Regions from separate parts of the Bradyrhizobium sp. UBA2491 genome, predicted to be linked through region 2. Evidence: riboswitches for the same ligand, from Rfam matches in the RefSeq annotation. Region 2 holds a riboswitch; the other holds the start of a gene.

Region 1 (14,885 bases), on a different contig from region 2:
GGTCCCCCACGAAGCAACGCCGTCGCCTCATGGTAACCAATGGAAGCGCGAAACGCATTCCCGTGCGATTACGGGATCGGGAACAAGTGGCATAGGCCTATGCAAGCCGGGTCAGTTGTCAGAGCAACTATGCGCGGTACCATTCATGCTCGGGACCACTCACGCGTGGTGCCAAAGGCACCGCTGATCACGGCGCCTTTACGACATCAAAGTCTCAACTTTGGCCCCAGCCTGCCAGGTTCTGGGGCCTTTTTTCTGGTGCTGTCCTAGTTAGAACCTCGCGAGAACAAATTGGGACACCCATAAACCAGTGATGCCCATCACAGTGCATAGGCTCGGCCCGGACATTCCGGCCAAACGATTCAGGAAACTGCGGGATTCGAACTAGGACAGGCGGGGTCAAATACGGACCGCACCCGAATTCTTTAGGAACGATACAGTGAGGGCGTCTATTGCCCTCGCATCACCGCACGGCCCCCGGTATCCATCGGTGATGAGAACGCAAAGACGCGCGCCCGCCTTGCTCCAACAGGAAAGCACAGCGCATGGTCATCAAGCGTCGTCGTTTCAAGCAAACTCAGACCCTTGAAGAACGTCTTGCCGACGAAGCAATGCGCTTGCGCGCGCAGGCGAAGACGTTGCCACCATGCGCCGAAAGAGAGGCGCTTCTAAAGAGGGCTCGTCAGGACGAGACGGCCGCTCACTTGAGCGAATGGTTAAGCTCGCCCGGCCTTCAGTCGCCGACGTGATTGCTTAAGCAGCGGCCAAGTTAATCCGCCACTCTATCCACGCTCGGCGCCCAAAAAAATAGCCCCCGCGAGGGGGCCAGTGGAAGCTAGTCTAGAGAGCCGCGTCACGCGAACGGCTCGACCGGGAAAATCTGAAAATCATCTGAACTGAAACCTGCCCCGGGGCCAAAATTCTATCTCGTCTCGCTAGCGCAGCAATTCCGTAAAATCACGTATGTGAATCTCGTCCCGGTCGTATTCAGCCTAAAGAATGGAATGAGCCGCCCGTCGAAAGAGCGCGTGCGTGAGGTCATCCAGGAGGTCGATGCGCTGGACCTTCCAGATGGCGCTCATTGGGCTTTGATTCATGAAAAGCTTGGCCTCAGCTACGGCGAGGTGTTCGACTACATCGTGGAAGACCCGGCGTTTTCGGCGCCGAGCCGCGCCCGTCTGCTCATCGCCAGCAAGGGCAGGAGCTGGCGTGCACTTGGATTGTCTGCCTCCCGGGCTAGCGCAGACATCGCCTGACCGGCGGGGAACGTCTGCACTTGACCTGTTGCGCCGCAGCGCCGCATTAGGCCGAAAAAATTTGCGCGGCCCTCTTGAAACTTTTTCCGACCCTACAAATTCTATCGGCGTCGCCACCACGGCGATCGGGACGCCGTACAGGGTCCCGCCACTTGAGACGGGCACCGGTCGTGTCCGGTGCCGCTCGTAACCATTTTGCTCCCAGGAGGATCTGGCTATGCGCACTGTAGATTTTTCGCCCCTGTTCCGGTCGGCCATCGGATTCGACCGTCTTTTCGACCTCGCCGAAGCCGCTCAGCGTGTGGGCGAGGAAAGCTATCCCCCCTACAATATCGAACGTCTCGACGAGAACCGCTTCCAGATCTCGGTCGCGCTTGCCGGGTTCAAACCGGACGAAGTTGAATTGACGGTCGAGCAGAACGTCCTCACGCTGGAGGGCCGCAAGAGCGAAAAGGAAGAGCGGACCTTCCTGCATCGCGGCATCTCGGCCCGCAACTTCAAGCGTCAGTTCACGCTCGCGGACCACGTCGAGGTCAAGGCCGCCCGCTTCGAGAACGGCCTGCTCATCGTTGACCTGATGCGTGAGATTCCCGAGGCGAAGAAGCCGCGCCGGATCGCGATCGGCGGCACTGCGCCGAGCAACGTGACGCAGATCGAATCCAAAGCGGCCTGATCGCACAACAACGGCTAGGTATCGACCGCGCGGGATTCCCCGCGCGGCTTCTCCTCAACGCGTCTCAGAAATGGAGGCAGCCATGCGGCCGACGACCGCAATTGACGACAATGTATTCGATTTCGATTATCGACTTCATCCCAGCACCAGATTCGAACGCCCGCGAGACGTGATCGCTCATCCGGGTCTTAGCCTTGGAGAGAAACGCGCGATCCTGGCGTCATGGGCATCGGATGCCTCTGCAATCGCGTCCTGCCCCTCGCTGCGGGCGCCCGAAGGATTGAAGGCCCCGGTCACCATCGATGAGATTCTCGACGCGCTCTGTGCGCTCGATGGTGGTCCCCGACACCCGCCGGGCGGCAAACCGATGCGGCGTCGGTCGGCCGAGCGGCGCGCTGCGGCCTGAAGCGGGGTGACGATGATGTTCGATGAAAACTTGGCGCGTATCCGTACGCACCGCAACAACATCCACCGCTATCGCGGATTGCTCAGGACTAACTTGTCTGATCTCGAGCGAAACTTCATCGATAGGCGGATGGCCGACGAGCAGGCCGCGCTCGATGCTCTGATGGCCGAGACATTCCCGGCGATATTCCCCCTTCCCAAAGATTCATCGTCGGCTCCTCAAGCATGGTGACGTCGTCATGAGCGGCATTCAAGACTTGCTAATTCGCGGTAGCGAGAAGGTTATCGGCCACTATCGCCTGCTGCTGGCGAGCGCGAAGAATGAGGAGGAACGCGAACTTTACAGAAGTCGAATCGAGCGTGAGCAACGGCTGCTGGACCAACTGCGCCGCGGCTTCCCGGAAAGGGTTGCGGCGTGACCTGTGGGGTGGGCGACGGCCGCTTCGCGGTGTCCGATATCCTGCTGAAGCGGCGCGGACGAAGCAGGTGGAAATGGTCTGTTCGTACGGCCGACGTACTTGCCGTCATGTGCGGCTCGGAATGCAGTCATGAAGACGATGCGGGAGCATTTGGCTTCAGTGACATCGGTCAGGAAGTTGAGCGATGGGTACGACGACTTCGGGAGGAAACTCGACCGGATTCATCCTCGCTATAACGAGACGTTGCAGGTGCCATTCATCGATGCAGAGGCCGCCTACTGAGGCGGCCTTACTGAAAATCTCTAGTCGAGAACACTTGGCCGCACTCACACTGGAATGTCAGAACGTGACCGCTTGATCCGGGCACGGCACGTTCTTTGCCCACGAGCCTCATTTTTTGCGAGCAAGCCGGACAGGGGAACGCGCTCATTTCCCACTGCTCATCCTCTTGGTCGTCACGCTTAGTCAATCCGGCATGCCGGGCGTATCGGGATGCAACTCGCGCTTTTTGCCTTGCAGATCGGCCAGCAATTTGGTGATGCCATCCAGTGCCTGCTGGTCGAGGACTTTTGTGGAAAGCCGCGTGTAGTGCGCAATCCTACGATCGAACTCGATGCACTTTTCACACATGGCCGTCGTTGCCCATGGGTACCTAGAACCCCTGCGCCCTAACTAACATAGGTTAGCGGCGTTCCTAAGTGCGTACGGGGCCAGCAAGAAACTTATATGTGGGCACCATTGCGGAGTTCCAGGTTTCCAGTGTCGTCCCACAGAAAGAGCATTCGAAGCTCGCGGCCTGCCGTTCAGGGATCGGTGTTTCAGTGCGCTCGTAAACTGCTCCGCACTGACAAGTTCGGTAGTGAGATTCCATTCGCGCTTATGAACTTGAAAACCATAACAGGCGAATAACACCAACGAGATCGGTGGCTAAACGATTTACGACACTAGCGGATTCGAATTAGGACCCTCGGCGGGGTCAAATACGGACAGCGCCTTTCCGGCGGTACTGGCCGAAATAGGCACTCGCCAAAGCAAAACGGGCCAGTCTGTAGCATGTACAATGGAACTGGCGGGTATAAATGGAGAGGCCGCCAACAGAGGCGGCCTTTGTCAGGTCTGTGATTGAAGGCTGGGAGCGCGCAACCATTCGGTCATGCGAGCCCCGGCTTCAGCTTGGCGAGCTAGCTTCAATAAAGCTTCTTTCTCGATACCTGGAGGGAGCGCTGCGGCCTGTTGGCGTAGCTGTCTTGTGCGCTCTAAAAGTCTTTCTTCAAGTGAGTTTGTCTGCTTCACGCGGCGACGTTTCGGACCCATTTCCCTTTCCCTCATTCGGTTCCCTGCCCGGAACGGGGAGCATAATCGTCAGGTGAGGGTAAGGTTCCACGGAAGCGCTTTAAGCTAAGAAGAAATCGAGCCATAAAAATCGAAGTGCCCAGAACGTGGGATATGGCCGCTCAGTAAGACTACTGAGAACACCAGCTAACCCATGGTTGATGCGCGGTTAAGTCCAAACCAGGCCAACATAATTTTCAAAACGGGCCGCGGGGGATGGAAGCAGGCCAGCACCTTTCCGGCGAAAAGAACATATTGCGAACATAGAACAAACGTGGTACGAGATTCCTATCAACAACGCATTCCACCTGATCGCATCCGCCCCGTTTGTCCCGCTAGCGAATCCTCGCCATAAGGAGCACATCCCAAATGTCCGCCACTGCACTGCGTATCGTCGAAGGATCCTCCATGGACAAGTCCAAGGCCCTCTCAGCCGCGCTCTCCCAGATCGAGCGTCAGTTCGGCAAGGGCTCGGTGATGAAGCTCGGCAAGAACGACCGTTCGATGGATGTCGAGACGGTGTCGTCGGGGTCGCTCGGGCTCGATATCGCGCTCGGCGTCGGCGGCCTGCCGAAGGGCCGCATCGTCGAGATCTACGGGCCGGAATCGTCGGGCAAGACCACGCTGGCGCTGCATACGGTGGCGGAAGGCCAGAAGAAGGGCGGCATCTGCGCCTTCATCGACGCCGAGCACGCGCTCGATCCGGTCTATGCCCGCAAGCTCGGCGTCAACATCGACGAGCTGCTGATCTCGCAGCCGGACACCGGCGAGCAGGCGCTGGAAATCTGCGACACGCTGGTGCGCTCGGGAGCAGTCGACGTGCTGGTGGTCGATTCGGTCGCCGCGCTGGTGCCGAAGGCCGAGCTCGAGGGCGAGATGGGCGATGCGCTGCCGGGCTTGCAGGCGCGCCTGATGAGCCAGGCGCTGCGCAAGCTCACCGCCTCGATCAACAAGTCGAACACGATGGTGATCTTCATCAACCAGATCCGCATGAAGATCGGCGTGATGTATGGTTCGCCGGAAACCACCACCGGCGGCAATGCGCTGAAATTCTATGCGTCGGTCCGCCTCGACATCCGCCGCATCGGCGCGATCAAGGAGCGCGACGAGGTGGTCGGCAACACCACCCGCGTCAAGGTGGTGAAGAACAAGCTGGCGCCGCCCTTCAAGCAGGTCGAGTTCGACATCATGTATGGCGAGGGCGTCTCCAAGATGGGCGAGATACTCGACCTCGGCGTCAAGGCCGGCCTCGTCGAGAAGTCCGGCGCCTGGTTCTCCTATGACAGCCAGCGGCTCGGCCAGGGGCGCGAGAATTCCAAGGCGTTCCTGCGCGCCAACCCCGATATCACCAGCAAGATCGAAGCCGCGATCCGGCAGAACTCCGGCCTGATCTCCGAGCAGATCCTCGCCGGCACGCCCGAGCGCGACGCCGACGGCGAGGAGCCGACGGAGGAGTAAGGCTCAATCATTTCGCTGCAAGCGGGCGCTGAGGACGTTGAGTTGCCGACGTCTTCGGCGCCCGTTTTGTTTTGCGTTCGGCGAGGTTGGATGATGAAGCGTTTGATTCTGACTGGTTCCGGTATCCGTCTCGCGCGCTCGGGTCTGGCAGAGGCGGTCATTGAATTTCGCTTTCGCTTCGTTTGGGGGCCGTTGCCCCCGGTAGAAGAGTTCGAAGATTATTTTGGCGCGCGTTCCGGACAGGGCCCGGGTCGTCATTGGTCGGATTGGTGTTCATGGCGATTGTTCTCCGATGAAGTCCGGGCTCGCAGGCACCTTTCGCTCGTCGAGTATTGCGAACCGTATGACGTGATCGAGCTCTGGTTCGAACAGTATCCGAACGATCAGCTGCAACTGGTCTTCCTTCTGGCTTTCTTCAGATATCATCCCGAGACAGCGGCCAGGTTGAAGTTGCGTCTTGTTGATTTCGATCTGACGATGCCGGTTGAAGAAATGCCCGAACCAGAGGATGTGTTGACGGTCGACGTCGGCCCGGTCGAACTCAATATCGGAAGTGCGACCTGGTCGGCTTATCGCGCAGCCACCCCAATGCCTTTTCTGGATTGCTTGCAGAGCGACCTTAGCTCACTGCCATTTCTGAGGTCGGCGCAGCTTGCCTTGGTTGCAGAATTGCCCTCCCGCGCGACGGGGCTTGGCGCAACTGAAATGCGACTTCTCGAGCTGATCGCACGTTACGACGGCTTTTCAGCGCTTGGACTCCTTCATCGATTCTGGCACCCCGGAAATGTGTTCGGGGAACTCGAACTTTTCTCATTGCTCGACGGCCTCGCGGATGGTCCGTCGCCTGCGGTGACCGATCTCGAACGACCGCAGAGCAAAAGGAGCTGGCACGCGCGCTACGCTGCAAGCTATCCGCGGCTGACCGAGTTCGGCGAAGCGATCATCGCGCACCAGGAAGACTTCAGCAGCCATAACCCGATCGATCGCTGGTGGGGCGGCACGCACCTCACCAACGACAATCTCTGGCGCATTGCTCCGACGCTGACCAGACCGTAGTCAACTCAGCCCGCCGGCAGCGCCTTTTCCCGGCTCGCAATCAGCGCCCGCAGATCGTCCGTGACGGCGACCGATTGATGGGTCGTCTGGTCGGTCGCGACCCAGATGATCTCGCCGGTGGCGCGCAGATCGTTGGAGCCCTTGGCGAAGATCGCGAGCGCCAGGTTGATCGAGGAGCGGCCGATCCGCGCGACGCGGACGCAGACCTCGATGTCCTCGTCGAACCGGATTGGCGCCTTGTACTCGACCACCGACTTCACGGTGTGGAAGTCGATGCCGGTCCGCTTGACCTCGCCGAGATAGTCGTAGCCGAGCGCGCGGAAGTATTCCGTGATCGCGGTGTCGAAATAGGTCAAATAGTGGGCGTTGAACACCACGGCCTGCGCGTCGACCTCCGAATAGCGGACGCGAAACGGGAAGTGAAACCAGAATTCCTCGCGCATGTTCCTCCTGCGGCGGCGTTGGTCCCGCGCATTCAGCGATAGCCGAATTGCGGGATCGTAGCATGGGGAAAGCCAGCAGGTGCACGCACGCGCGGTCCGGTTGGCTCTACCCGTCCTACCCACCGGATCTAGTGCCGGTGGATGACCAGTCGCCCCAATCCCTACGGTGCATGGGGTTGTTTTCGATGCTTTGAACCGGACCTCGCAGCAACCATGCCCGCTTGATGGTTGCTACGACATTCCACGACGGAGCCCGCGTTACTCCGCGGCCTCCGCGTAATCCTCGATCGGCGGGCAGGAGCACACCAGGTTGCGATCGCCGTAGACATTGTCGACGCGGCCGACCGGGCTCCAGTATTTGTCGGACCGCGAGACGCCTGCCGGGAAGCAGCCCTCGGTGCGGGTGTAGGCCCGGTCCCACACATCGTCGGCGATGTCGTGCACGGTGTGCGGGGCGTGGCGCAGCGGCGACGCCTCGACCTTCCAGCGGCCGCTCTCGATCTCCGCGATCTCCTTGCGGATTGCGATCATCGCATCGCAGAAGCGGTCGATCTCGAATTTCGATTCCGATTCCGTCGGCTCGATCATCAGCGTGCCCGCCACCGGGAAGCTCATGGTCGGCGCATGGAAGCCGTAGTCGATCAGCCGCTTGGCGATGTCGTCGACGGTGACGCCGTTGGTCGTCTTCAGCGGCCGCGGATCGACGATGCATTCATGCGCGACGCGGCCGCGCTCGTTGCGGTACAGCACCGGGAAATGCGGTTGCAGCCTTGCTGCGATGTAGTTCGCATTGAGGATCGCCACTTCGGTGGCGCGCGTCAGCCCTTCGCCGCCCATCATCAGGATGTAGATGTAGGAGATGGTCAGGATCGACGCCGAGCCGAACGGCGCGGCCGAGACCGGGCCGACGGCATGCGCTGTCGCGCCGTCGGTCGCCGGATGGCCCGGCAGGTAGGGCGCAAGATGCGCCTTGACGCCGATCGGGCCCATGCCGGGGCCGCCGCCGCCATGCGGGATGCAGAAGGTCTTGTGCAGGTTGAGATGGCTGACATCGGCGCCGTAGTCGCCGGGACGCGACAGGCCGACCTGCGCATTCATGTTGGCGCCGTCGAGATAGACCTGTCCGCCATGGGCATGCACGATGTCGCAGATCTCGCGGATGTGCTCCTCGAACACGCCGTGGGTCGACGGATAGGTGATCATCACGGCGGCCAGGTTGGCCGAATGCTTCTCCGCCTTGGCGCGGAGATCGCCGACATCGACGTCGCCGCGCGCGTCGCAGGCGACCACCACGACGTCCATGCCGACCATCGCAGCGGAGGCCGGGTTGGTGCCGTGCGCGGAGGAGGGGATCAGGCACACCTTGCGATGCGGCTCGCCGCGCGCGAGATGGTAGCCACGAATGGCCAAAAGCCCGGCATATTCGCCCTGCGCGCCGGAGTTCGGTTGCAGCGACACCGCGTCATAGCCGGTGATGTCGCACAGCCACTGCTCCAGCCGCTTGAACAGCGAATGATAGCCCTTGGCCTGATCCGCGGGCGCGAACGGGTGCAGATTGCCGAACGCGGGCCAGGTCAGCGGGATCATCTCGGTGGTGGCGTTGAGCTTCATGGTGCAGGAGCCGAGCGGGATCATGGCGCGGTCGAGCGCGAGGTCGCGATCGCTGAGCTTGCGCATGTAGCGCAGCAGCTCGGTCTCCGAACGATGGCTGTTGAACACCGGATGGGTGAGGAAGGCGCTGCTGCGCCGCAGCTCCTTGGGCAGTGCCTCGCGGGCGGCGGCCTCGATCTCGGCAAAGCTGAGTTTGCCGCCGAACGCCCGCCACACCGCCTCGACGGTTTCTGCCGTGGTGGTCTCGTCGAGCGCGATGCCGAGCGTGGTCGCACCGATCCGCAGATTGATCCGCTCCGCCTGGGCGCGCGTGACGATCTCGATCTGCTTCGCGCTGGCCTCGACGGTCACGGTGTCGAAGAACGCTTCGCTGGTCGGCGCAAAGCCGAGCTTGCGCAGCCCCGCGGCGAGCACGGTGGCGCGACGATGCACGCTGCGTGCGATATGCGTCAGGCCCTCGGGCCCGTGATAGACCGCATACATCGAGGCGATCACCGCGAGCAGCACCTGCGCGGTGCAGATGTTGGAGGTCGCCTTCTCGCGGCGGATGTGCTGCTCGCGGGTCTGCAATGCCAGCCGATAGGCCGGCGCGCCGCGCGAATCCACCGACAGGCCAACGATGCGGCCGGGCAGCGAGCGCTTCAGCGCGTCACGCACCGCCATGTAGGCGGCGTGCGGTCCGCCGTAGCCCATCGGGACGCCGAACCGTTGCGCCGATCCGATCGCGATGTCGGCGCCGAGCTCGCCGGGCGAAGCGAGCAGGGTGAGCGACAGCAGGTCCGCGGCCACGATCGCAAGCGCGCCCTTGGCGCGCAGCGATGCGATCGCCGGGCGGAGGTCGCGCACCGCGCCCGATGTGCCCGGATATTGCAGCAGCGCGCCGAGCACGTCGGCCTTGTCGAGCTCGGTCAGGGGATCGCCGACCACCAGCGCCCAGCCCAGCGGGGCGGCGCGCGTGCGCATCACGGCGAGCGTCTGCGGATGCACCTCCTTGTCGACGAAGAATACCTTCGCCTTGACCTGCGAGTGGCGCTCGGCGAGCGCCATCGCTTCCGCTGCCGCCGTCGCTTCATCGAGCAGCGAGGCGTTGGCGACGTCGAGCCCGGTGAGGTCGCAGATCATGGTCTGGAAGTTGAACAGGGCTTCGAGCCGGCCCTGGCTGATCTCCGGCTGATACGGCGTGTACGCCGTGTACCAGGCCGGGTTCTCCAGGATGTTGCGCTGGATCACCGGAGGCAGGATGGTGCCGGAATAGCCCTGGCCGATCAGCGACGTGAAGGTCTGGTTCTGCGCGGCGAGCTCGCTCATATGCGCGAGCGCCTCGGTCTCGCTCAACGCGCGGCCGAGATCGAGCGGCGCCTTCTGCCGGATCGAGGCTGGCAGCGTCTCGTTCATCAGCGCCTGCAAGCTCGCGGCGCCGACCGTCTCCAGCATCGCGTTGATGTCGCGCGGCGATGGTCCGATGTGTCGGCGGACGAAATCGGTGGCGGCTTCGTTGATCGGCTTGAAAGGCGCGTTCATGGCGTGGTCCTCATTGTCAGCCGTCATACTCCGCGAATGCGGGGTATCCAGTACGCCGGGACGTCAGCGATTAAGCTGAAGGGGCGCGGCGTACTGGATCGCCCGGTCCAAGTGCGCAATTACGCACAAGGCCGGACGATGACAGTGAGTGTGTGGTCGCAATCTGTTTCATTCTCTCAGGCGGTGTGGGCGGCGTAGGCGGCCTCGTCCATCAGGCCACCGAGTTCGCTCTTGTCAGCGATCTTCAGCTTGAAGAACCAGGCCTTACCGCCGGCATCCGAATTGACCAGGGCAGGCTCGGCGGCCAGCGCCTCGTTGACCTCGATCACCTCGCCGGTGATCGGCGCGTAGACGTCGGAGGCGGCCTTGACGGATTCGACGACGGCGGCGGCCTCGGCCTTCTTCAGGCTGCGGCCGACCTTGGGCAGTTCGACGAACACGACGTCGCCGAGCTGCGACTGCGCGTAGTCGGTGATCCCGATCGTGGCGACGTCGCCCTCGATGCGGAGCCATTCGTGGTCGGACGTGTACAGCGTCGTCATGGAGATCCTCTGGCGTTTAGCGTTTGTAGGTGTTGGGGACGAAGGGCGTGGCGGCGACCTTGAGCGGCAGCCGCTGGCCGCGCACTTCGGCGAAAACAATGGTGTCCAGCGCGGACAGGGCGGTGGGCAGATAGCCCATCGCAACCGGCGCATTGAGGCTCGGGCCGAAGCCACCCGAGGTCACCTTGCCGATTGGCTCGGTCGAGGTCGGGTCGGCGAACAGCAAGGCGCCTTCGCGCACTGGCGCGCGGCCCTCCGGCCTGAGGCCGACGCGGCGGCGCGATGCGCCTTGTGCGAATTGGCTTAGGATCTTGTCGGCGCCGGGGAAGCCACCGGCGCGGGCGCTGCCGCCGCGGCGGACTTTCTGCACCGACCATTCCAGCGCGCCTTCGACCGGCGTGGTCGTGGTGTCGATGTCGTGGCCGTAGAGGCAGAGCCCGGCCTCGAGCCGCAGGCTGTCGCGGGCGCCAAGCCCGATCGGCAGCACGTCGGGATTGTCGAGCAGCGCGGTAACCAGGGCTTCGGCTTTGTCGGCGGGCACGGAGATTTCAAAGCCGTCCTCGCCGGTATAGCCGGAGCGGGAGACGAAACAATCGATGTCGGCGACGCGGCGGGGGCCGGCGTCCATGAATTTCATCGAACTGACATCTGCACAAAGTTTCGCCAGTGCCGATTCGGCCTTCGGACCTTGCAGCGCGATCAGCGCGCGGTCAGCCAGCGACACGATCTCGCAGACATCGGAGAGATGCGCGCGCAGATGCGCCTCGTCCTCTGCCTTGCAGGCGGCATTGACCACCAGGAACAAATGATCGCCGAAATTCGCGACCATCAGGTCGTCGAGCAGGCCGCCGTCGTGATTGGTGAATTGCGCGTAGCGCTGCCGTCCCGGCGCGATGCCGACAATGTCCTGCGGCACCAGTTTTTCCAGCGCCAGCGCGGCGTCGCCGACCTTGCCGGATCTGGCCTTCAGCACGAGCTGTCCCATGTGGGAGACGTCGAACAGGCCGGCATCCTTGCGGGTGTGCAGATGCTCCTTCAGCACGCCGGCCGTGTATTGCACCGGCATGTCGTAGCCGGCGAACGGCACCATCTTGGCGCCGCGTGCCAGATGCAGCGCGTGCAGCGGGGTCTGTTTCAGCGGGGAAGTTTCGCGCACAAGCATCACAGGGCCCTCGCGGTTCCCGCGGGGACCCATTTCCCCTTGAGAAACCAGCAGAAAGCCCCATCTGTCGCTGTGCCTGAGAGTATTATCCCGTCGGCGGACGCATCGGGGAGAACCCCAGCGCCTCTTTCCAGATGTCAGACGTCACGCGGTCCTTTTGCCTGAGAGTTTCCGGGGCGGTTGCTCCTTCGGCGCCGGCGGTAAGGCCGGTCTCTCCCGACGTGACGGGTTAGAGGTAGGTAGAAAACACGGCGCCACCAAGACTGTCAACGCAGCTGCAACAACTATCCAATGGGCTTTGTGCTGTCGCGGCAAGCCCATGATCCGCCTGCACAGTTTCTGGACACCGCAGCTGGCAATGTCTAAAAGCGTTCGGCCGGAAAATGACGCCTCTTTGCGGCTGGCCGGCCCCTTTTTCCGATTGGATGAACATGAGCAGCGTCAACGACATCAGGTCGACATTTCTGAACTTCTTCAAGGAGAACGGCCACGAGATCGTGGCGTCGTCGCCGCTGGTTCCGCGCAACGACCCGACCCTGATGTTCACCAATGCCGGCATGGTGCAGTTCAAGAACGTCTTCACCGGCGTCGAGAAGCGCGGCTATCAGCGCGCCACGACGTCGCAGAAATGCGTACGTGCCGGCGGCAAGCACAACGATCTCGACAATGTCGGCTACACCGCGCGCCATCTCACCTTCTTCGAGATGCTCGGCAACTTCTCGTTCGGCGATTACTTCAAGGAGCGCGCGATCGAACTCGCCTGGAACCTGATCACCAAGGATTTCGGGCTCAAGAAAGACAAGCTGCTCGTCACCGTCTACCACACCGACGACGAGGCGGCCGGCTACTGGAAGAAGATCGCGGGCTTCTCGGACGACCGCATCATCCGCATCGCGACCTCGGACAATTTCTGGGCGATGGGCGACACCGGCCCGTGCGGTCCGTGCTCCGAGATTTTCATCGACCGCGGTGAGCACATCTGGGGCGGACCTCCGGGCAGCCCGGAGGAGGACGGCGATCGCTTCCTCGAATTCTGGAACCTGGTGTTCATGCAGTACGAGCAGGTGACGAAGGAGGAGCGCGTGGCGCTGCCGCGTCCCTCGATCGACACCGGCATGGGGCTGGAGCGCATGGCCTGCATCCTGCAGGGCGTCGAGAGTGTGTTCGAGACCGATCTGTTCCGCCATTTGATCGACGCGACCGCGTCGGCCCTCGGCCATGGGCCGAACGAGCAGAACGTGGCGTCGTACCGGGTGATCGCCGACCATCTGCGCTCGTCGGCGTTCCTGATCGCCGACGGCGTGCTGCCGTCGAACGAGGGCCGCGGCTACGTGCTGCGCCGGATCATGCGCCGCGCGATGCGCCATGCGCAGTTGCTCGGCGCAAGCGAGCCGCTGATGCATCGCCTGGTCTGGGCGCTGGTCCGCGAGATGGGCCAGGCCTATCCCGACCTGGTGCGCGCGGAGAAGCTGATCGAGGAAACGCTGCAACTGGAGGAGACGCGCTTCCGCAAGACGCTGGTGCGCGGTCTTTCGATTCTGGATGAGAAGAGCGCCGGCCTCAAGAAGGGCGATATGTTCGACGGCGACACCGCGTTCACGCTGTACGACACCTACGGCTTCCCGCTCGACCTGACGCAGGACGCGCTGAAGTCGCGCGGCATCAGCGTCGACCAGGCATCATTCACCGACGCGATGAACCGCCAGCGCGAGAAGGCGCGCGCCTCCTGGGCAGGCTCCGGTGAGGCGGCGACCGAGGCGATCTGGTTCCCGTTGCGCGAGAAGCTCGGCGCGACCGAATTCCTCGGCTACGAGACCGAGAGCGCGGAAGGCGTGGTGACGGCGCTGGTCAAGGACGGCGCCGAGGTCGATGGCCTCAAGGCCGGCGAGAGCGGCGCGATCGTGCTGAACCAGACCCCGTTCTACGCCGAGTCGGGTGGCCAGGTCGGCGATATCGGCGTGCTGACGGGCGAGGGTGTCAAATTCCGCGTCACCGACATGCAGAAGAAGGCCGGCGATCTGTTCGTGCATGTCGGTACCGTGGAGCAGGGCACGCTGAACGTCGGCACCGCTCTGCAACTCGAGGTCGATCACGCCAGGCGTTCGTCGATCCGCGCCAATCACTCGGCGACCCATCTGCTGCACGAGGCGCTGCGCCAGGTGCTCGGCGATCACATCGCACAGCGCGGCTCGCTGGTCGCGCCCGATCGCCTGCGGTTCGATTTCGTGCATCCGAAGCCGATCACGGCGGAAGAGCTCGCCCGGGTCGAGGACATCGCCAACGACGTCGTGCTGGAGAATGACGAGGTCACCACCCGCATCATGGGTGTCGACGACGCCCGCGAGGCCGGGGCGCGCGCGCTGTTCGGCGAAAAATATGGCGACGAGGTCCGCGTCGTCTCGATGGGCAAGAGCGCCCGCGAGCACGGCCAGAATGCACTTGGCTGGTCGGTCGAACTGTGCGGCGGCACCCATGTCCGCCGCACCGGCGACATCGGCCTGATCTCGGTGACCAGCGAGAGCGCGGTGGCGTCCGGCGTCCGCCGCATCGAGGCACTGACCGGGCGCCACGCGCGCAAGCACGCCAACGATACGATGGTGCTGGCCAAGACCGCGGCGCAGGAGCTGCGCACCACGGTGGAGGACGTGCCGGCGCGCATCGCCGCGCTGATGGAGGAACGCAAGAAGCTCGAGCGCGACCTCTCGGATGCCCGCAAGAAGCTCGCGATGGGCGGCGGCGGTGCATCGAACGGCGCCGCCTCCGGCGTTCGCGAGGTCGGCAATGTCAAGCTGCTCGCGCGCGCGGTCGAGGGCGTCGAGACCAAGGATCTGAAGAGCCTGGTCGATGACGGCAAGAAGCAGATCGGCTCCGGCGTGGTCGCGATCGTCGGCGTCACCGAGGACGGCAAGGCCGGCATCGTGGTGGGCGTCACAGCGGACCTGACCTCGCGCTTCAATGCGGTCGAACTGGTGCGCAAGGGCTCCGAGGTGCTCGGCGGCAAGGGCGG
Region 2 (14,885 bases):
TTATTCAAATTAAATTCGAAATTAACCCGATCCTATTCTCGTAATTTTTTCTGCGGACGTTGGCACTGCATTGCAGGCTCAGCGCGGCTGCCGGCGACTCTCAATTGCAAACCCGATGCGGAAGCAACGGGCACGGCCCCGATATTCAATCATGGTGGGAGACATTTTCATGAAGAAGATATTCGTCGTGAAGAAGATTTTTGTCATCAGGACATTTGGAGCGATCGTGGCATCCACGCTGCTCGGGGCCGCAGCGGCGGATGCCTCGCCGTTTTCCGACCAGTTCAACGGCACAACGCTCAACCCCGGCTGGACGGTGACATCTCCGAACCCGGCGTCGAGCGTCGCCCTCGACGGATCCGGTCATCTGGTGATCACCGCCTCCTATCAGAATGGCGGCTCCGATCTATTCACGGGCAGCAATTACAATGCGCCCGTCATCCTGCAATCCGTCGATCCCAACGCGAACTACACGATCACGACATCGCTGTCGTTCAACCCGACCAACAACTACCAGGGCGCGGGCATCCTGCTTGCGACGACGACAAGTCCGTTCACGAGCGCTCTTCAGTTCAATCGAATTGTCGAACGAGCGTTCTATCCCAATGGCGGCGGAAGCATCGTCGAAGGCGCCGGCGGCTCGAACGCCTATTCGAGCGGCACGATCTACCTCGAAGTCTCCAAGGTCGGGAACGTCTACACATCCGCTTACAGCAGCAACGGAATCAACTGGACGACGCTGGGGTCTGAAACAAACACCACGGCCTACACCGAGATCGGCCTGTTCACGCTCCGTCAGCCCTGGGACGGCGTAGCACTCGATTCAGTGGCTTCGTTCGACTCGTTCAACGTCACCAGCGCCGTTCCCGAGCCTTCTACCTGGGCGATGATGATCCTCGGACTGTGCGGCCTCGGTTTGCTTGCCGCACGACGCAGGCAGCCGATCGGCATCGCCGCCGACTGACATCGCCGCTGCAAGTCAGACAAGCCCCGCCGGATTCGGCGGGGTCACGGCTTTGCCGTGTCGTCGGCACGAATGTGGCTCGTTCGCTGCCGGCGCCGATTGGGGGACGCGCACGGACGCCTCGGGCGCCTATGCGAACCCCAGTCCGAGCCGCCTCTCCCGCTTCCAGATTACATGGCACGCATGCCGCTCGCCGTCGATGGCGAGGTCGAAATGGTCGGGAAACCACAGCGGCGAATTCACTTCGATGCAGGCGCCATGGGGCGAGAGATTTCGGACCGTGCAGGGAATCGTCGTGCTGCCGAACTCGATCGCGCCGGACTTGAAGACGCGGCGGCGAGCGTCGGCACGCCGATCGGTGGTCGGCAATGCCTGTTGTGTGCTGGCTGATGTGGGCCTTTGATGGTCGTCGGCCATGACCCTGTCACGTCACGGTAGGTACTTGAGTTGCGGTGAAGTTACGACGCAATGCTAACGAGAACCTTAAGACTGGCCTCATTGAGTTGGCATGCCAGGAGGCCGCCGCGATCTGAGCGCGGTACTTGCGGTATCGCGATGCCTAGATCACCTCATCGTGTCCTCCGGCGACGCCGATTCAACCTGACCTCATCGCGCGGCCGGCGAACGACGTCGCCAAAGAAAAATGGCCGGGGCGACGCCCGGCCATTCGTGTTCGTGAAGCCGCAAGCCTATTCGGACTTGTCGATATTCCAGAAGATCGGCGTCGCCGGGCCGTCAAGCACGCCGGACAGCGACTTCCGCCACGCGCTCGGGCCCTGATACTGACCGAGCGGGATGTAGATGACCTGGTCGTAGGCCTCCTTCTGGATATCCGCCGCGATCTTCTTCTGATCGTCGAGCGACGTCGCGCGGACGAAGGCATCCTTCAGCTGTTCGATCTTCGGATCGTCGGCCCAGCCGAACCATCCGCCATTCTTGCCCTGGCCGCCGATCGAGAGATTGGCGATCGGGTTGGAGACGTCGGCGCTGACCCAGTTGGTGAAGAACATATTCCAGCCGCCGTCCTTCGGAGGCTTCTGGCTGGCGCGGCGGGTCACGACGGTCTGCCAGTCGGTCGCCTGCAGGTCGACCTTGAAGCCGGCGTCACGCAGCTGCTGCGCGACGACGACGGGCTGCGCCTTGAGCGTGGTGACATCGCCGGGCGCCATGATGACGACCGGCGTGCCGTCATAGCCGGACTCGGCGAGCGCCTTCTTGGCCGCAGCCATGTCGCCGCCCTTCAACAACGTCTCGCCGCCGACATTGGTCGCGAACGGCGTATCGCAGATGAAGAAGGCGACGCAGGTCTTGTAATATTTGGGATTGCCGACCAGCGCGTCGAGCACCTGCTTCTGGTTGATCGCCATCAGCGCCGCCTGGCGAACCTTGATGTTGTCGAACGGCGGATAGAGGAAGTTCATGCGGCCGAGCGTCTGGAAGCCGAACTTGTTCAGCGTCTCGACCTTGAGGTCCTTGTCGCCTTCGAGGATCGGCAACATGTCGAACGACGGGTTCTCCAGGAAATCGATGTCGCCGGACTGCAACGCATTCATCGCGGTCTGGGCATCGGCCATGGTGACCCACTCGACGCGGTCGACCTTCACGACCTTGCCGCCCGCGGTCCAGCTCGCCGGCTCCTTGCGCGGCACGTAGTCCTTGTTCTTGACGTAGACCGCCTTCACGCCCGGCTGGAATTCCGCCTGGACGAATTTGAACGGGCCCGAGCCGATCTGCTCCGGAATCGGCTTGTCCGGCGGCGTTTCGGCCAGTCGCTTCGGCATCATGAAGGCGACACGCGACGACGGCTTGCCGATCGAATCCAGCACCAGGCCGTAGGGCTCCTTCAGCTTCAGCGTGATCGTCTTCGCATCGGTGGCCTCGAGGCTCGCCGTGAAGTCCATCAGCTTCTGGCCCATGCCGTCGACCTTGGCCCAGCGCTTCAGCGAAGCGACGCAATCCTCGGCAGTCACCGGCGTGCCGTCGTGCCACTTCAGCCCGTCGCGCAGCGTGAACGTGTAGGTGAGCTTGTCGTCGGACACCTTCCAGTCCGCCATCTGCGGCTGGATCTTGAAGTTGGAGTCGGTCGCCACCAGCGTGTCGTAGACCATGTAACCATGGTCTCGCGTGATGTAGGCCGTGGTCAGGATCGGATCGATGACGCGCAGATCCGAATGCATCACCGCGGTGATGGTCTTGTCCGCGGCCATGGCCTGTTGCGTAAACGATAGTTGCTGCGGCGCGAACGACAGCGCGACCGCCGTCAACGCCGCCGCGAACGTGCGGCGCTTCCAACGCGAGATAGGGAACATGGAATCTCTCCTGACGTGTAACTGGTCAAAGCCGGCTTATTCGTTATGCACGCGGTTCGTTATTTAGGCGAACTAACATGCTGTATGGCTTGTGAAATCGAGACTTGCACCAAGCGCAAAGCGCGTCAATCGGTTTCGGGCAGCATCAAACGTATACGAACGAATGAACGAGAAGCCTGGTGCATTTTGACTTTACAAAGTCGTCGCCTGAGCTTTTCGTGCGACACGCATGCGCGCAGGTACGGAATAAGCGCAGTCACGCGATCAGAACAACAAGAGAGAAACGACATGAACCCAGCCAACCTCCCCTTTGATTCCGAAGCCATGTTGCAAGGCCTGCGCGGCTGGGTGGAATGCGAGAGCCCGACCTGGGACGCTGCCGCGGTCGAGCGCATGCTCGATCTCGCCGCGCGCGAGATGGCGATCATGGGTGCGACGATCGAACGCATCGCGGGACGCCAGGGCTTCGCGGGCTGCGTGCGCGCCCGCTTTCCCCATCCCAAGCAAGGCCAGCCCGGCATCCTGATCGCCGGCCACCTCGACACCGTGCACCCGGTCGGCACCATAGAGAAGCTGAAGTGGCGGCGCGAAGGCGACAAATGCTTCGGGCCCGGCATCTTCGACATGAAGGGCGGCAACTATCTGTCGATCGAGGCCATCAGGCAACTCGCCCGCGCCTCCTTTACGACGCCGCTGCCGATCACCGTGCTGTTCACGCCAGATGAAGAGGTCGGCACGCCGTCGACCCGCGACATCATCGAGGCCGAAGCCGCACGCAACAAATATGTGCTGGTGCCCGAGCCCGGCCGGCCGAACAACGGCGTCGTCACCGGCCGCTACGCGATCGCGCGCTTCAATCTCGAAGCCACCGGCAAGCCGAGCCATGCCGGTGCGACGCTGTCCTCCGGTCGTTCCGCGATCCGGGAAATGGCCCGGCAAATCATCGCCATCGACGGCATGACCACCGACGACTGCACCTTCTCGGTCGGCGTCGTGCATGGCGGCCAGTGGGTCAATTGCGTTGCCACCACCTGCTCCGGCGAGGCGCTCAGCATGGCCAAGCGCCAGGCCGATCTCGACCGCGGCGTCGAGCGCATGCTGGCCCTGTCGGGCACCGCCAACGACGTGACCTTCAAGGTGACGCGCGGCGTCACGCGCCCGGTATGGGAGCCGGACGCCGGCACCATGGCGCTGTATGAAAAGGCAAAAGGCCTCGCGGCGGCGATGGGCTTCGATCTGCCGCACGGCAGCGCCGGCGGCGGATCGGACGGCAACTTCACCGGCGCGATGGGCATCCCAACCCTCGACGGGCTCGGCGTTCGCGGCGCTGATGCGCATACGCTCAACGAGCATATCGAAGTCGAGAGCCTCGCCGAGCGCGGCCGCCTGATGGCGGCACTGCTCGCAACGCTGGACTGACGTCGATTGCACTGCACAACACGTTGGCACTGCCGGACCGAAATTTAGCCTTGTCCAGTTTTGAGGCTTCGCCTACGGTCCGGCCGTCCAATACGACGATGCGGGAGAGATCGAGGCGACAACATCTGATGTTGTTGGCTTCGGCGCCGACGGAGCAACCGCCCCGGAAACTCTCAGGCAAAAGGACTGTATCGTCAGGACGATCTGGAGAGAGACGAACATGGCCGCACATCAAGGGCCATGACGTCCACCGAAGGGGATAGTTCGTGATCGGGCGCAGGCCCGATGCGGATCAAGCTCTCAGGTACCGTGACAGATGGGGCGCCGATGCCGGTTTCACCGGCGGTTCGGCGACTCTAACCCGCGGGAGCCTGAAGACCACCATGCCACACATCGCGATCATTGGCGCCGGCATCACCGGCGTGACGACGGCCTATGCCCTGCTCGAACGCGGCTACGAGGTGACGGTCCTCGACCGGCATCGCTACGCCGGGATGGAAACCTCGTTCGCCAATGGCGGACAGCTTTCGGCCAGCAACGCCGAAGTCTGGAACAGCGCCACGACCATTCTCAAGGGACTGCGCTGGATGCTCAGGAGCGACGCGCCGCTCCTGATGAATCCGAAGCCGAGCTGGCACAAATATTCCTGGATCGGCGAGTTCGTGGGTGGCATCGCGCGTTATCGCTCCAACACCATCGAGACCACGCGGCTCGCGATCGAAGCCCGCAAGCATCTGTTCTCGATCGCCCAACGCGAGAACATCGCCTTTGACCTCGAGCGCCGCGGCATCCTTCACGTCTATCACGACAAGGATGGCTTCGACGCGGGCCTGCGGGTCAACACGCTGCTGCAACAAGGCGGGCTCGATCGCCGGCCGGTAACGGCGGATGAAATCCGCGGCATCGAGCCGGCCCTACAAACCGCCTGCTATGGCGGCTTCTTCACGCCGTCGGATGCGACCGGCGATATCCACAAGTTCACGCGCGGCCTCGCCGATGCCTGCGCCCGCCGCGGCGCGAGCTTCGTCCACGAAGCTGATGTCGACACCATCGCGCGTGGTGATGATGGTTTTCGCATCGGCTGGAACGAAGCCGCCGCGCAGGACGCCGGCGTTGCGACGCGACACGACTTGCATGCCGACGGCATCGTGATTTGCGCCGGCGTGGCGAGCCGCCATTTCGCGGGCCTGCTCAACGACCGTGTCAATGTCTATCCGGTGAAGGGCTATTCGATCACCGTGCAACTCGATGCGCCGCGCAGCCGCGACGCCGCGCCGACCGTGAGCCTGCTCGACGAGGCCGCCAAGATCGTGACCAGCCGGCTCGGTGCCGATCGCTTCCGCGTCGCGGGCACGGCCGAGTTCAACGGCTTCAACCGCGACATCAGGGCCGATCGCATCCAGCCGCTGGTGGACTGGGTGCGGCATCATTTCCCAGGGATCGACACCTCGAAGGTCGTGCCATGGGCGGGCCTGCGCCCGATGATGCCGAACATGATGCCGGTGGTCCGCGCCGGACGGATTCCGGGCGTGTTCTACAACACCGGCCATGGCCATCTCGGCTGGACGTTGTCGGCCGCGACGGCACAGACGATCGCCGCGGCGATCGACGACTGGCGCGACCTCGACGCGCCTTCAATGGTGCCCTCACAGTGCGATGCGACCGAGACCGCACGCGCAGCTTTCCCCCAATAATCCGGCCGGAGAGGAAGAATATGAGCGTATTTGCGTGTGGCCAAGTCGGAATTCGCTGAGAAACGCCGTTTGACAAGGACTAGCGTTATGATGAGAAAAAGGCTTCAGCGCGGGAGGGGACAATGCGCATCGAGCTAGCGGGCACGCGCGGCAACGCGGTGCGTCGCGCGACCGTGGACGGCACGTATGTCGACGGCGGTCGTTTCCGCGAAGAAATATCCAAACTCGCCACCGGCGCGCATCGCGCTCACCTGCGCCGCTTCTCCGAAACGCTCAACGCTCTCGCTCATGCACCGGGCTTCACGAAAGGCGCGACATGACGACCGGGACGCTGACCAAGCCGGCGCAGATTGCCGCAGAGCTGTGCGCGGCCGTCGACCGAAACTTCGACGATCAGATCGCGTTCCTGTCGCGCATGGTCCAGTTCCGCAGCTTGCGTGGACAAGAAGCGCCGCAGCAACATTGGCTGGCCGAGCAATTCGCTAAGCGTCGCTACGACGTCGATACGTTCAGCCTTGCGGACGTCAACCTGATGAGCCATCCGAAGGCTGCACCAATGGACGGCATCGATCTTGCCGGATCGCAGCAGGTGGTTGCTACGCTCGACAGCAAAGGCAGTGGGCGCAGCCTGATCCTGCAAGGTCATATCGACGTGGTGCCGGAAGGGCCGGCTGACCTTTGGGACCAGCCGCCGTTCTCGGGCGCCGTGCAGAACGGCTGGATGTTCGGGCGTGGCGCGCAAGATATGAAGGCCGGCGTCTCGGCCATGATCTTCGCGCTCGATGCGATCCGCGACGCGGGGTATGCCCCGGCCGGGCGCATCCATCTGCAAACCGTGACCGAGGAAGAGAGCACCGGCAACGGCGCCTTGTCGACGTTGATGCGCGGCTATCGCGCCGACGCCTGCCTCATTCCCGAGCCGACCGGACATACGCTCACACGCGCCCAGGTCGGCGCCGTCTGGTTTCGGCTGCGTGTCCGCGGCACCCCGGTGCATGTCGCCTATTCCGAGTCCGGCACGAGCGCCATCCTGTCGGCGATGCATCTGGTGCGCGCATTTCAGGATTACACCAAGGCGCTCAATGCCCGGGCGCTCGACAACAGCTGGTTCCGCAACGTCAAGAACCCGATCAAGTTCAACGTCGGCATCATCAAGGGCGGCGATTGGGCGAGTTCGACCGCAGCCTGGTGCGAACTTGATTGCCGGCTCGGTCTGCTGCCGGGCGAAACGCCGCAGCAGGCGATGCGCGGCATCGAGGAATGCCTGACTGAGGCGCACAAGGCCGACGAGTTCCTGTCCGGCAATCCGGCGGAGCTGGTGTGGAGCGGTTTTCAGGCGGACGCAGCGGTGTGCGAACCGGGCAGCGAAGCGGAAGCAGCTCTGTCTGCGGCCCATCACTCCGTCTTCCAGGCTCCGATGCAAGAGCGCCTGTCGACGGCCGTCAACGACACCCGCTACTATTGCGTCGACTACGGCATCCCTGCCCTTTGTTATGGTCCTTACGGCATTGGCCCGCACGCGTTCAACGAACGCGTCGAGCTCGACAGTCTTCGCAAGACAACGCAGAGCATCGCACTGTTCGTGGCCAATTGGTGCGGCGTGACGAGAGCGTAAATCGACGTGCCGTTTCAGCTCGGTGGCACGTCACGACGAGTGCAATTCGAAATAGCAGCTTCAGACCAGGGAGGCCCCGACGGCCTGAACCGCGCCTTGATATAACGTCGCCATTGGCACAGTATTTGCCTGCAAATTCATCACGTTCGCGCTAGCTTGAGACGAGACGCAGAAGCGCATGAGACACATCACGGGGACACCATGAGTATGATGCGGCCCAGCCTTCGCTTCGCACCATTAGACGGCAGGAGATAGCAGCGATGATCGGCTATCTCATCCGCCGCATCCTCGCCGCCATTCCCGTGATGGGCGTGGTGGCGCTGTTCGTGTTCCTGTTGCTGCGGCTGACGCCGGGCGACCCGGCGGCGATCCTCGCCGGCGACAATGCGACACCGGAACAGCTCGATCGCATCCGCACCTCGCTTGGTCTCAACGAGCCGATCTACATCCAGTTCTACACCTGGGTCGCCAAGCTGCTGCATGGCGACCTTGGCGTCTCCCTGATCTCGAACAAGCCGATCCTCGAGATGATCGGGCCGCGCCTCGAGCCGTCGATCTCGGTCGCGCTCGCCACCATCATCCTCTCGATCCTGGTGGCGGTGCCGCTCGGCGTGATCGCGGCGTGGAAGCACGGCACCTGGATCGACCGCTGCGTGATGGGGCTGTCGGTGCTCGGCTTCTCGGTGCCGGTGTTCGTGATCGGCTACGTGCTGATCCAGGTGTTTGCGATCTACCCGTTCCGCTGGGTGCCGGTGCAGGGCTTCAAGAGCATCTCGGCCGGCTTCGGTCCGTTCTTCGAGCGCATCATCCTGCCGACCTGTACCCTCTCCTTCATCTATGTCGCGCTGATCGCGCGCATGACGCGCGCCTCGATGCTCGACGTGCTGGGCGAGGATTACGTGCGCACGGCGCGGGCCAAGGGCATCGGCGAGACCGGCGTGCTGCTGCGCCATGCGCTGCGCAACGCCGCGGTTCCGGTCATCACCGTGATCGGCTCCGGCTTCGCACTGCTGATCTCCGGCGTCGTCGTCACCGAGAGCGTGTTCAACCTGCCCGGCATCGGCCGCCTCACCGTCGATGCGGTGCTGGCGCGCGACTATCCGGTGATCCAGGCCATGATCCTGTTGACGTCGGGCATCTATGTCGGCGTCAATTTGTTGATCGACGTTGCCTACACCCTGCTCGATCCTCGTATCCGGTACTGAGCAATGGCGATCGAAACCCTTCCCGAATCCACCATCCCCGTCACCCGGCCGTTCCGCGTCAGGTTCGGCTTCCTGACGTCGACGCCGATCATCGCGGTTGCGACGATCTGCCTTGCCCTCATCATCCTGATGGCGATCTTCGCGCCGCTGCTGGCGCCGCACGATCCCCTGCTGCTGACGCCATCGCAGCGGCTAAAGCCGTCGAGCGCGCAATATCTGCTCGGCTCCGACGCCTATGGACGCGACCTGTTGTCGCGCGTCATCTACGGCGCGCGGATCTCGCTGGTGATCGGGCTCGGCGCCGCCGTCTGCTCGATCGCCATCGGACTCCTGATCGGCCTCGTCGCCGGCTTCTTCCGCTGGGTCGATGCGGTGCTGATGCGCGTGATGGACGGCCTGATGGCAATCCCCGCCATCCTGCTCGCGATCGCCGTGGTGTCGCTGTCCGGCGCCAGCATCTGGACCGTGATGGTCGCGATCACCATCCCCGAGATCCCGCGCGTGGCGCGGCTGGTGCGCTCGGTGGTGCTGACCGCGCGCGAGGAGCCCTATGTCGAGGCCGCGATCTCGCTCGGCTCCAGCCTGCCGAAGATCATGTGGCGGCATCTGATGCCGAACACCATTGCGCCGCTGATCGTGCAAGGCACCTACGTCTGCGCATCCGCGATCCTGACCGAGGCGATCCTCTCGTTCCTCGGCGCCGGCATCTCGCCGGAAACGCCGACCTGGGGCAACATCATGGCCGAGGGCCGCGCCTACTTTCAGGTCAAGCCATCGCTGATCTTCTGGCCGGGACTTCTGCTCTCGATCGCCATTCTCAGCATCAATCTGATCGGCGACGCCGCCCGCGACGCGCTCGATCCCCGCATGAAGCAGCGTGAGGGCAAGTGACCGCAACCAACTCCTCCAACGTCGTCCTCGACATCAACAATCTCGTCGTCGGTCTCGGCCGCAAGGCGGACGCGCATCGCATCATCGACGACCTGTCGTTGCAGGTCCGCGAAGGCGAGACGCTGTGCCTAGTCGGCGAAAGCGGCTCGGGCAAGTCGGTGACCTCGCTCACCACGATGGGGCTGTTGCAGAAGGGGACGCTGGTGCCCTCGGGCGGCAGCGTCAAGCTGGTCGGTGAGGAACTGCTCACGGCCAGCGACCGCCGGCTGCGCCAACTCCGCGCCACCCGAATGGCGATGATCTTCCAGGAGCCGATGACCGCGCTCAATCCGGTGGTGCCGGTCGGCCGCCAGATCGACGAGGTGCTGCGCGCCCATACCGATCTCGATGCCCGCGCGCGGCGCCGGAAGATCCTGGCGATGATGGAACATGTCCGGCTGCCGGATGTGGAGCGCATCTTCTCCTCCTACCCGCACCGCCTGTCGGGCGGACAGCGCCAGCGCATCATGATCGCAATGGCGCTGGTGCTGGAACCGAAGCTGCTGATCGCGGACGAGCCGACCACGGCGCTCGACGTGACAACCCAGAAACAAATCCTCACCCTGATCCGCGACCTGCAACGCGATCATGGCACCGCTGTCCTGTTCATCACCCACGACATGGGCGTGGTGGCCGAGATCGCCGACCGCGTCGCGGTGATGCGGCACGGCCGGCTGGTTGAAGCCGGACCGCTACAGGACGTGCTGCGCAACCCGAAGATGGACTACACCCGCAACCTGCTGTCCTCGGTGCCGAGCCTCGTGCCGCGCGCACCGCGGCCGGAAACATCGGAGCCGGTGGTGCTGGAGGCCAATGAGCTCAGCAAGGTCTACCGGGAGCGGTCGCTGTACGGCAAAGCCCGCGAGGTCGCCGCCGCCAGCAACGTCACGCTCACTTTGCGCAAGGGCCGCACGCTCGGCATCGTCGGCGAAAGCGGCTCCGGCAAGTCGACGGTGGCACGCTGCATCGTCCGCCTGATCGATCCGACGTCGGGCGGGGTGCGGCTGGCCGGCCGCGAGATTTCCGACCTGTCACGCCGGCTGCTACAGCCGCATCGGCAGAAGATCCAGATCATCTTCCAGGACCCCTACCGCTCGCTCAACCCGCGCGTCACCGTCGGCGAGAGCATCGCGGAAGGCCCGATCAATTACGGCATGCCGCGCAAGGACGCGCTGGCGCGGGCCCGCGAACTGCTCGAGCTGGTCCATTTGCCGCCCGACGCCATCTCGCGCTATCCCCACCAGTTCTCCGGCGGCCAGCGTCAGCGCATCGCGATCGCGCGGGCGCTCGCGCTCGATCCCGACGTGCTGGTGGCCGACGAGGCGGTGTCCGCGCTCGACGTCTCGGTGCAGGCGCAGGTTCTGAACCTGCTCGACGAGATCCAGTCTCGGCTCGGCATCGCGCTGCTGTTCATCACGCATGACCTGCGCGTCGCCGCGCAGATTTGCGACGACGTCGCCGTGATGCAGCGTGGCCGCGTCGTGGAACAGGGACCGGCGGCGGAGGTGTTGACCAATCCGCAGCAGGCCTATACCCGCGCGCTGCTCGATGCCGCTCCCGGGCGCGGCTGGGACTTCGCCAACTTCCGCCCGGTTTCGGAAGGCATTGGGGCGACGGCCTAGTCTTTAGCCTTATGCCTTTAGCCTCATGCCCTGGCTCTGAGCCTTTCAATACGCCCATAGGGCATGCAAATCCGGAAGTGCTCCCCGGCTTGCGCTTGGCGCGACGACACGCTTAACGTCGCGCGCTAGAGCGTGACCTGGAAAGCGAACACCGGCTTTCGAAAGATCATACTCAAACTGAAAAGGCCAGATGATGCGATTGCTTCCAAATCGCATCATGAGCGAAGAAACGTGTCGAGACCAACTTGATGACCCGCATTGCCGTCGGCGGCTTCCTGCACGAGACCAACACCTTCGCACCGACGAAGGCGACTTATGACGACTTCGTGCACGGCGGCGGCTGGCCGTCGATGACGCGTGGCGCCGACGTGCTCAAGGTGATGCGCAAGATCAATGTGGGTCTTGCCGGCTTCGTCGAGGCCGTGGAAGCCAATGGCTGGGAGCTGGTGCCGACGCTTTTCGCCGCAGCTAGTCCATCGGCGCATGTCAGCAAGGACGCCTACGAGCGGATCGTGACGGAAATGGTCAACGGCATTGTCGCGGCCGGGCCGATCGACGCGGTCTATCTCGACCTGCACGGCGCCATGGTCACCGAGCATCATGACGATGGCGAAGGTGAAACCCTCGCCCGCGTGCGCAAGGCGATCGGCCGCGACCTGCCGCTGGTGGTAAGCCTCGATCTGCATGCCAACGTCTCGCCTGAGATGATCGAACATGCCGACGCGCTGATCGCCTACCGCACCTACCCGCATGTCGACATGGCCGACACCGGCCGGGCCTGCGCCAGGCATCTGGCGTTGATGCTCAAGTCCGGGCAGCGCTTTGCAAAGGCATTCCGGCAATTGCCGTTCCTGATCCCGATCAGCTGGCAATGCACCAACGACCAGCCGACCCAAGGCATCTACCAGAAGCTTGCCGCGCTCGAGAGCGACGCCGTGCCGACGCTGTCGTTCGCGCCGGGCTTCCCGGCCGCCGATTTCAGGGATTGCGGGCCGAGCGTGTTCGCCTATGGCCGGACCCAGGCCGATGCGGATGCGGCCGCCGACAAGGTCGTCGCCCTGGTCGAGGGCCATGAGGACGATTTCGACGGCCGGATCTACTCGCCCGACGAGGGCGTGCAGCTCGCGATGGAGCTCGCGAAGTCGGCGAGCAAGCCGATCATCATCGCCGACACCCAGGACAATCCCGGCGCCGGCGGCGATTCCGACACCACAGGCATGCTGCGCGCGCTGGTGCGCAACCGGGCGAGCGCCGCGACCGGTGTGATCTACGATCCGCAATCGGCCAAGGCCGCGCATGCGGCCGGGATCGGCGCCACCGTCACGCTGGCGCTCGGCGGCAAGTCCGGCATTCCCGGCGACGCGCCGTACAAGGAGACCTTCGTCGTCGAGCAGCTCTCGGACGGCAAGTTCGTCGCGCCCGGTCCGTATTTCGGCGGCCGCGACATGGACATGGGCCCCTCGGCCTGCCTGCGGGTCGGCGACGTCCGGGTCGTGGTCGGCTCCTACAAGGCCCAGCTTGCCGACCAGTCGATGTACCGCTATGTCGGCATCGAGCCGACCGCGCAGAAGATCCTGGTCAACAAGAGCTCGGTGCATTTCCGCGCCGATTTCGAGCCGATCGCGGAGAAACTGCTGATCTGCGCCGCCCCCGGCGCGATGCCGGCCGATACCGCCACGCTGCCGTGGAAACATTTACGTCCCGGCATTCGTATCAGACCAAACGGCCCCGTTTTTACACCCACCTCCCCATCACGCACCAACGGATAGAGAGCCATGCCGACCATTGAGCGCATCGACAGTTTTGCCGACGAACTCACCGCCATCAGACGGGATCTGCATGCGCATCCCGAGATCGGCTTCGAGGAGGTCCGCACCTCGGGCATCGTCGCCGACAAGCTCGCGAGCTGGGGCATCGAGGTGCATCGCGGCCTCGGCGGCACCGGCGTGGTCGGTGTGCTCAAGGGCAAGGGCAGCAGCAGCAAGAAGATCGGCCTGCGCGCCGACATGGACGCGCTGCCGATGGAGGAGAACACCAATCTGAAGTGGCGTTCCACGATTCCCGGCCGCTTCCACGGCTGCGGCCATGACGGCCACACCACGATGCTGCTCGGCTCGGCGCGCTATCTCGCCGAGACCCGCAATTTCGACGGCACCGTGCACTTCATCTTCCAGCCGGCCGAAGAAGGCCTCGGCGGCGCGCGCGCGATGATCAAGGACGGCCTGTTCAAGCAGTTCCCCTGCGACGAGGTCTATGGCCTGCACAACGCGCCCGACCTCAACCATGGCGAGATCGCGATCCTGCCGGGCCCGGCGATGGCCGCGGCCGACTTCTTCGACATCAGGATCCAGGGCTATGGCGCCCACGGCGCGATGCCGGAACGCTCCAAGGACGCGGTCGTGATCGCGATGACGCTCGGACAGGCGTTGCAGTCGATCGTCAGCCGCAACGTCGATCCGCTGCAGGCCGCCGTGCTGTCGATCACCCAGATCCATTCCGGCTCGGCCTACAACGTCATTCCCGGCGACGCCTGGATGTGCGGCACGGTGCGCTGCTTCTCCGAGGAGATCCGCGAGCTGATCCGCAAGCGCATGCGCGAGATCTGCACCGGCTTTGCCGCCGCGTATGGCGCCGAGATCTCCGTTGAGATCCGCGACGGCTTCAGCGTGCTGGTCAATCAGGAGGAGCAGTCCCGCGTCGTCGAGGAAGTCGCGCGCACCGTTGTCGATCCGGCAAAGGTGATCACCCGCTCGACGCCCAAGATGGGCAGCGAGGATTTCGCAGACATGATGCAGGCCGTTCCCGGTGCGTATTTCTGGGTCGGCCATGACGGTTCAGTGCCCGTGCACAATCCCGGTTACGTTCTCGACGACAAGATCCTGCCGATCGGCGCCAGCATGTTCGCCCGCATCATCGAGAAACGTATGCCGGCAGGTGCCCATGCATAAGCCGAAACAGGACACCATCACATCGCTGCACGATCTCTCGGCCGTCGACCTGCTCGCGGGCTATCGCGCCAAGCAGTTCTCGCCTTCCGAGGTGCTGGAGGAGATCATCTCCCAGGTCGCGACCTGGGAGCCGCAGATCAAGGCACTGTATCTGTACGACCCTGACGGCGCGCGGAAAG

Evidence for each region. Region 2 has a riboswitch for glycine ahead of B2W55_RS16885 (D-amino acid dehydrogenase). Riboswitches for the same ligand answer to the same signal wherever they lie in the genome.
Region 1: linked by a shared signal. The riboswitch ahead of gcvT (glycine cleavage system aminomethyltransferase GcvT) and the one ahead of B2W55_RS16885 (D-amino acid dehydrogenase) in region 2 are both predicted to bind glycine.

What each region holds. Positions count from the first base shown of each region.
Region 1 covers NZ_DDOP01000041.1:27,306-42,190, forward strand. Annotated here, with positions in the region: gene B2W55_RS12920 (hypothetical protein) at 546-749, shown strand; gene B2W55_RS12925 (hypothetical protein) at 1,005-1,256, shown strand; gene B2W55_RS12930 (Hsp20 family protein) at 1,474-1,929, shown strand; gene B2W55_RS12935 (hypothetical protein) at 2,012-2,335, shown strand; gene B2W55_RS12940 (hypothetical protein) at 2,351-2,566, shown strand; gene B2W55_RS12945 (hypothetical protein) at 2,574-2,753, shown strand; gene B2W55_RS12950 (hypothetical protein) at 3,219-3,383, opposite strand; gene recA (recombinase RecA) at 4,455-5,543, shown strand; gene B2W55_RS12965 (hypothetical protein) at 5,637-6,599, shown strand; gene B2W55_RS12970 (acyl-CoA thioesterase) at 6,605-7,042, opposite strand; gene gcvP (aminomethyl-transferring glycine dehydrogenase) at 7,301-10,174, opposite strand; gene gcvH (glycine cleavage system protein GcvH) at 10,351-10,716, opposite strand; gene gcvT (glycine cleavage system aminomethyltransferase GcvT) at 10,733-11,878, opposite strand; glycine riboswitch at 12,018-12,108, opposite strand; gene alaS (alanine--tRNA ligase) at 12,310-14,885, shown strand, end outside.
Region 2 covers NZ_DDOP01000050.1:69,012-83,896, reverse strand. Annotated here, with positions in the region: gene B2W55_RS16910 (response regulator transcription factor) at 1-8, opposite strand, end outside; gene B2W55_RS16905 (PEP-CTERM sorting domain-containing protein) at 71-964, shown strand; gene B2W55_RS16900 (PilZ domain-containing protein) at 1,094-1,381, opposite strand; gene B2W55_RS16895 (ABC transporter substrate-binding protein) at 1,654-3,273, opposite strand; gene B2W55_RS16890 (M20/M25/M40 family metallo-hydrolase) at 3,562-4,692, shown strand; glycine riboswitch at 4,784-4,891, shown strand; glycine riboswitch at 4,895-5,010, shown strand; gene B2W55_RS16885 (D-amino acid dehydrogenase) at 5,076-6,386, shown strand; gene B2W55_RS16880 (hypothetical protein) at 6,509-6,706, shown strand; gene B2W55_RS16875 (ArgE/DapE family deacylase) at 6,703-8,001, shown strand; gene B2W55_RS16870 (ABC transporter permease) at 8,262-9,206, shown strand; gene B2W55_RS16865 (ABC transporter permease) at 9,210-10,097, shown strand; gene B2W55_RS16860 (ABC transporter ATP-binding protein) at 10,094-11,758, shown strand; gene B2W55_RS16855 (M81 family metallopeptidase) at 12,007-13,527, shown strand; gene B2W55_RS16850 (M20 aminoacylase family protein) at 13,534-14,706, shown strand; gene B2W55_RS16845 (amidase) at 14,699-14,885, shown strand, end outside.